2 regions of the Streptomyces sp. NPDC039736 genome follow, and region 1 is predicted to be linked to the other one. Evidence: riboswitches for the same ligand, from Rfam matches in the RefSeq annotation. Region 1 holds a riboswitch; the other holds the start of a gene.

Region 1 (3,392 bases):
GCGTACTTGTTGGTCAGGACCGAGCCCTGGGCCTCCATGACGGCGACCGGAGCGAAGTTCTCCGAGGCGATCATTTCGAGGGTGGACTGCTGGCGGTGGAGCTCGGCGTCGACGGCGGCGGCGACGTCCGGGTCCAGCTCGTGGAGGGAGGAGTTGAGAAGCGACATCAGGCGAGTCCCTAGGGGTTTCAGTTGCCGGAGAGCGCGGTGTACTCGTCGGCGGAGAGCAGGTCGCCCGGCTCGTCCGTGACGCGCACCTTGAACAGCCAGCCGCCCTCGAAGGGGGCGGAGTTCACCAGCGAGGGGTCGTCCACGACGTCCTGGTTGGCCTCGACGACCTCACCGGTCACCGGGGAGTACAGGTCGCTGACGGACTTGGTCGACTCCAGCTCGCCACAGGTCTCGCCCGCGGTGACCGTGTCGCCGACGGAGGGGAGGTCGGCGTAGACGACGTCACCGAGCGCGTTGGCCGCGAACTCCGTGATGCCGACCGTCGCGACGCCGTCCTCGGCCGTCGCGAGCCACTCGTGCTCCTTGCTGTAACGCAGCTGCTGGGGGTTGCTCATGGCTGAATTCTCCTGGATGCGGGGGAGTGCTGAGGAACGGGGTCTTGCGGAATGAGACGGGCGTACGCCGCGAAGGGGACGTATCGGCCGCGGAGGGGCGGGCGGCGTACGTCACGTCCGGGGCGCCCCGCCCGGCGGGAGGCGCCCCGGAACGCTACTTCTGGCGCTTGTAGAAGGGGAGCGCGACGACCTCGTACGGCTCGTGCGTACCCCGGATGTCGACACCGACGCCCGCCGTGCCCGGCGCCGCGAAGGCCGCGTCGACGTACGCCATGGCGATCGGCCTGCCCAGGGTGGGGGACGGGGCGCCGGAGGTGACCTCGCCGATGACCTCGCCGTCCGCGACGACCTGGTAGCCGGAGCGCGGGACGCGGCGGCCCTCGGCGATCAGGCCGACCAGCTTGCGCGGCGGAGCGGTCTCGGCGCGCTCGGCGGCCGCCTCCAGGGACGTACGGCCGACGAAGTCGCCCTCCTTCTCGAACTTGACGACCCGGCCGAGGCCCGCGTCGAAGGGGGTGAGCCGCGTGGTCAGCTCGTTGCCGTACAGCGGCATGCCCGCCTCCAGGCGCAGCGTGTCGCGGCAGGACAGGCCGCACGGGACGAGGCCGACGCCCGCGCCCGCCTCGGTCAGCGCCCGCCACAGGGCCTCCGCGTGCCGCGGCTCGACGAACAGCTCGAAGCCGTCCTCGCCGGTGTAGCCGGTGCGGGCGATCAGCGCCGGGACCCCGGCGACGGTGCCGGGCAGGCCCGCGTAGTACTTCAGGCCGTCCAGGTCGGCGTCCGTGACGGACTTCAGGATGCCGGGGGACTCCGGGCCCTGGACCGCGATCAGGGCGTACGCCTCGCGGTCGTCGCGGACCTCCGCGTCGAAGCCCTCGGCGCGGGCGGTCAGGGCGTCCAGGACGACCTGGGCGTTTCCGGCGTTGGCGACGACCATGTACTCGGTCTCGCCCAGGCGGTAGACGATCAGGTCGTCGACGATGCCGCCGTCCTCCTGGCAGATCATCGTGTACCGGGCGCGGCCGAGGCCCACGGTGCCGATGTTGCCGACGAGGGCGAAGTCCAGGAGGTCCACGGCCTGCGGGCCGGTGACCGTGATCTCCCCCATGTGGGAGAGGTCGAAGAGGCCGGCCCGGGTGCGCACGGCGTTGTGCTCGTCGCGCTCGGAGGCGTACCGCAGCGGCATGTCCCAGCCCGCGAAGTCGGTCATCGTCGCGCCGAGCGAGCGATGCAGGGCATCGAGGGCGGTGTGGCGGGGGGCGGTGCTCATGACGGAAGGACTCCCAGGGCATGACGACGGGGACGGTCCTCCCCATCTGTCATCGGAACCTGAGAGGTTCGCCGTCGCGACACGCGCGTGCGGCTTGCACCTTGGGTGGGGCCGCCCGGTGGGGGGACCCGCTTTTCAGATCTGCCTCGCCCGCGCGGTACGGGGCCTGAGAGATTCAAGGGAGGAGCTTGCTCCTTCGGCGTCCCGCGGCACTGGTGCCGAGGACTCTCCCGCGCGGATTCATACGGCCTTTGTGAAGTTGGGGGTGCACAGGGGACGCCTGGCGCGCACATCATTGCACGGCCCTCCCGGTCAGCAAATCGCTTGTCCCGCATTACCTTTTCTTTACACTTCTTGGGCAAGGGTGAGGGCATACCCGAGGGGGAGCGGTGAGGACGTTGCAGCAGCCCAGTGCATGCGTTACGACGACAGGTCCGCGGATCGCGGCGGCCGTGGGGGCGGTGGGGCCCGTGCCCACCGTGGTCGTACGCGATCTGCGGGAACGCGAGGGGCGCAGTCCGCGGCGGCTGATGTTCGCCCGGGGGGACGTGGTCGTGGTGTCCGGGCTGCCCGGCAGCGGCAAGTCCACGCTGATGGGGCGGGCCGCCACGGGGGTGCGGACCATCGACTCCCAGGACGTGCGCGAGCGCTGGGACGCGAAGGCGCCGCGTCTGCTGCCCTACGCCCTCTACCGGCCCCTCGTCCGGGTGGCGCACTACGCCGGGCTGCGCCGTGCGCTGCGCTCCGGGGAGTCCGTCGTCGTGCACGACTGCGGTACGCAGGCGTGGGTGCGCCGGTGGCTGGCGCGCGAGGCCCGCAGGCGCGGGCGCGGGCTGCGGCTGATCCTGCTCGACGTGTCCCCCGAAGTGGCCAGGGACGGCCAGCGGGAGCGCGGACGCGGAGTCTCCGGTTACGCCTTCGCCCGGCACCGCAGGGCCGTCGGCGCCCTGGTCGGGGACGCGGAGCAGGGGCGGCTGCCGGCCGGGTGCGCCTCGGCGGTCCTGCTGGACCGGGACGCGGCGGGGGCGCTCAGGGAGATCGGCTTCGAGGTGGAGTAGGGGCCGGGGCCCCGGGTGCCCGCCGCCGGCGGGGTGCGCCGGCGGCGGGCGGCGGGACTACTCCGGGGAACGGGCGGCCGAGGTCTTGGACCACACCTTGGCCGCCAGGTCGATGGAAGCGTGCTGCACGGTTCCCAGGGCCTGGCGCGCCGCGCTCCAGTCGCCGGTCGCGACGGCCTTGGCGAACGCCTTGAGGCCGTCCTCCAGCGCGGTCGGGGCGGCGGCGGCCGACGGGCCCGGGTCGACGGCCGTGGACGGCGTGCGCGTGTCCTCCGGGGCCGGCGCGGTGGCGGAGCCCGCATCCGGGTCGGCCGGCCGGAGCAGGGACAGCCGGGCGCCGGCCGACGTCGGCTCCGGGTCGTGGGCCAGCACGGCGGACGCCGTGTCGGCCAGGGTGTCCGCCAGCTCGGCCTCGAACCGGGTGCGGGCCGCCGTCCGGTCCGCGGCGGAGGCGAAGGCCAGGTCGATGACGGCCTCGGTGAGGGCGTCCAGGTCCGGT
Region 2 (3,392 bases), on a different contig from region 1:
TGTCAGTGGCGTAGGGCAGCATCGGTGGGGTGAGGACCGCGCCGACCATTCTGCATCTGGACATGGATGCCTTCTACGCCGCAGTGGAGCAGGCGGCCAAACCCAGCCTGCGCGGAAAGCCGGTCGTGGTGGGCGGGATCGGGCCGCGCGGAGTGGTGGCCACCGCTTCGTACGAGGCGCGGCGCTTCGGTGTGCACTCGGCGATGCCGACGGCGCAGGCGCGCAGGCTCGCGCCGAACGCCGCGTACCTGGTGCCGCGCTTCGCCGTGTACCGCGCGGTGAGCGAGCAGGTGATGGAGCTGCTGGGGCGGCTGTCGCCGCTGGTGGAGCCGCTCAGCCTGGACGAGGCCTTCGTGGATCTGGAGGCCGGCGGAGCCGCCGACGACGAGGCGTCCGCGCGGGCGGTCGGGGAGTGGCTGCGGGCCGAGATCAGGAGGGTGACCGGGGTCAGCGGTTCCGTGGGGCTCGCGGGGTCCAAGATGCTGGCGAAGATCGCCTCGGAGGAGGCCAAGCCGGACGGGCTGCGGCTGATGGCGCCGGGGACCGAGCGCGAGCTGCTCGCGCCGATGCCGGTGCGGATCCTGCCGGGGGTCGGGCCCGCCACCGGCGACCATCTGCGGCGGGCCGGGATGACGACGGTCGCGCACTTGGCGGAGGCGGGCGAGGACGAGCTCGTACGGCTGCTGGGCAAGGCGCACGGGGCCTCGCTGCACCGGATGGCCCAGGGGCTCGACGACCGGCCCGTGGTGGCCGAGCGGGACGCGAAGTCCGTGTCGGTCGAGGACACCTTCGAGGTGGACCTGCACGACCGCGTACGGGTCCGCCTGGAGGTGGAGCGGCTCGCGGACCGGTGCGTGGAGCGGCTGCGGAGGGCGGGGCGGTCGGGGCGGACCGTGGTGCTCAAGGTGCGGAGATTCGATTTCTCGACGCTGACCAGGTCGGAGACCCTGCGGGGGCCGACGGACGATCCGGGGGTCGTGCGGGAGGCGGCGGCCCGGTTGCTGGAGGGGGTGGACACGACGGGGGGCGTGCGGCTGCTGGGGGTGGGGGTGACGGGGCTGGCGGACTTCACGCAGGAGGACCTGTTCGCGCAGGTGGCGGCGCGGGACGCGGAGGCGTCCGGGGCGGCTGTGGAGGTCGTGGCTCCGGAACCGGTCGAGGAACCCGCCGTGGAGGAGCCCGGCGAGCGGCGGTGGCTGGCCGGGCACGACGTGCGGCACGTGGAGTACGGGCCGGGGTGGGTGCAGGGGAGCGGGCTGGGGCGGGTGACGGTGCGGTTCGAGGAACCGGGGTCGGCGGGGCCGGGGCGGGTGCGGACGTTTCGGGTCGATGACCCGGATCTGGCGGCGGGGGAGCCGCTGCCGCTGGTGGGGTAGGGGCGGATGGTCATCGTTCGGGGCGGCGGCTCGCCCCGGGCCCGCGGACCTCGTCCCGGTGCCGTCCTCGCGGGGGCGCCCCTGTCATTGGGGGACGTGGAGGCCGTAGTGGTGGTAGAGCTGGAGTTCCTGTTCGGGGGAGAGGTGGCGGCCCACACCGAAGTCGGGGGCGTCGCGGATCAGGGACTTCTCGAAGGGGATGTGCAGGGTGTCGTCCTCCAGGCGGCTGGGCTCCAGGGGGACGAAGGCGTCGCGGGAGAAGAGACCCGTGCGCAGGGCCGCCCATTCCGGAGTGCCGGTGGCGTCGTCGAGGTAGACCTCGTCCACGGTTCCGATCTTCGTGCCGTTGCGGTCGAACGCCTTGCGGCCGATCAGGCTGCGCGGATCGATGTCGGTCTGCACGGTCCCTCCAACTGGTCGCAGCAGCTGCTGGGTGAATCCCCGTAAAACACTACGAAAGAACAGATTCCCGAGGCTGGCCACTTGAGGGATCGAACGATGAGTGCGCTGGTAGGCTGGCCGAGGCTGCTGACCCCGTGCGGGAGAGTCCTCCGAGTACGTGTCGGAGGCGCCGAAGGAGCAACTCCTCCCCGGAATCTCTCAGGCCCCTGTACCGCACGGACGAGGTCACTCTGGAAAGCAGGGCGGGTGGCGGGTCCGGCGCAGGCCGGTGCGTGGCCTTTCCTCACCGACGGTGAAAGTCGGGGCGCGGTTCTGTGGCGCTCCGGTGAAGCTCTCAGGTTGAGATGACAGAGGGGGAGGCCGTCCGGGTACCCGTGCCGTGGTGCCCCTCGCAGGTCGTGTCGGACCAGGAGGCCTTCCGCAGATGACCGCCAACCGTCGTATTCCGCTCGCAGAGCTCGAGCGTGGCATTCCCTTCGAGCAGCGTCACATCGGCCCCGATGGCGAAGCGCAGGCCAAGATGCTCGCGCAGGTCGGTTACGGGTCGCTCGACGAGCTGACCGCCGCCGCGGTGCCGGACGCCATCAAGAACGCCGAGGCGCTGGGACTCCCGGACGCGCGCACCGAGGCCGAGGTCCTGGCCGAGCTGCGCACCCTCGCCGACCGCAACCAGGTGCTCGCCCCGATGATCGGGCTCGGGTACTACGGGACCTTCACTCCGCCGGTCATCCTGCGCAACGTGATGGAGAACCCCGCCTGGTACACGGCGTACACCCCGTACCAGCCGGAGATCTCGCAGGGCCGGCTGGAGGCGCTGCTCAACTTCCAGACGATGGTCGCCGAGCTGACCGGGCTGCCGACCTCGGGCGCCTCGCTGCTCGACGAGGGCACCGCCGCGGCCGAGGCCATGTCGCTCGCGCGCCGCGTGGGCAAGGTCAAGAACGGTGTGTTCCTGGTCGATGCGGAAACGCTTCCGCAGACCATCGCCGTCCTCCGGACCCGCGCCGAGCCGACCGGTGTGGAGGTCGTCGTCGCCGACCTGAGCGAGGGCGTCCCGGCCGAGGCCGCCGAGCGCGGTGTGTTCGGCGTGCTGCTCCAGTACCCCGGCGCCTCCGGCGTGGTGCGGGACATCAAGCCGGTGATCGACGCCGCGCACGAGCTCGGGGCGATCGTCACCGTCGCCGCCGACCTGCTGGCGCTGACGCTGCTGACGTCGCCGGGCGAGCTGGGCGCGGACATCGCGGTGGGCACCACGCAGCGCTTCGGCGTGCCGATGGGCTTCGGCGGTCCGCACGCCGGGTTCATGGCCGTACGCGAGAAGTTCGCGCGCAGCCTGCCGGGCCGCCTCGTGGGCGTGTCCGTGGACGCCGACGGCAACAAGGCGTACCGGCTGGCGCTCCAGACGCGTGAGCAGCACATCCGCCGTGAGAAGGCGACGAGCAACATCTGCACGGCGCAGGTCCTGCTGGCCGTGATGGCCGGGATGTACGCGGTGTACCACGGGCCCGAGGGGCTCAAGGGCATCGCGCGGCGCACGCACCGCTACGCGTCGATCCTCGCCGAGGGTCTGAAGGCCGGCGGCGTGGACGTCGTGCACGGGCAGTACTTCGACAC

Evidence for each region. A riboswitch is a leader RNA that binds a small molecule or an ion and turns the genes downstream of it on or off. The one in region 1 is predicted to bind glycine.
Region 2: it holds a riboswitch for glycine, as region 1 does, so the genes downstream of both, gcvP (aminomethyl-transferring glycine dehydrogenase) here and gcvT (glycine cleavage system aminomethyltransferase GcvT) in region 1, are expected to answer to the same signal.

The regions. Positions count from the first base shown of each region.
Region 1 covers NZ_JBVIUQ010000010.1:291,149-294,540, reverse strand. The annotation lists gene glyA (serine hydroxymethyltransferase) at 1-167, opposite strand, end outside; gene gcvH (glycine cleavage system protein GcvH) at 188-565, opposite strand; gene gcvT (glycine cleavage system aminomethyltransferase GcvT) at 720-1,835, opposite strand; glycine riboswitch at 1,872-1,980, opposite strand; glycine riboswitch at 1,981-2,078, opposite strand; gene ACZ56L_RS28890 (AAA family ATPase) at 2,234-2,893, shown strand; gene ACZ56L_RS28885 (hypothetical protein) at 2,951-3,392, opposite strand, start outside.
Region 2 covers NZ_JBVIUQ010000013.1:180,867-184,258, reverse strand. The annotation lists gene ACZ56L_RS31880 (DNA polymerase IV) at 30-1,376, shown strand; gene ACZ56L_RS31875 (PRC-barrel domain-containing protein) at 1,461-1,778, opposite strand; glycine riboswitch at 1,906-2,002, shown strand; gene gcvP (aminomethyl-transferring glycine dehydrogenase) at 2,203-3,392, shown strand, end outside.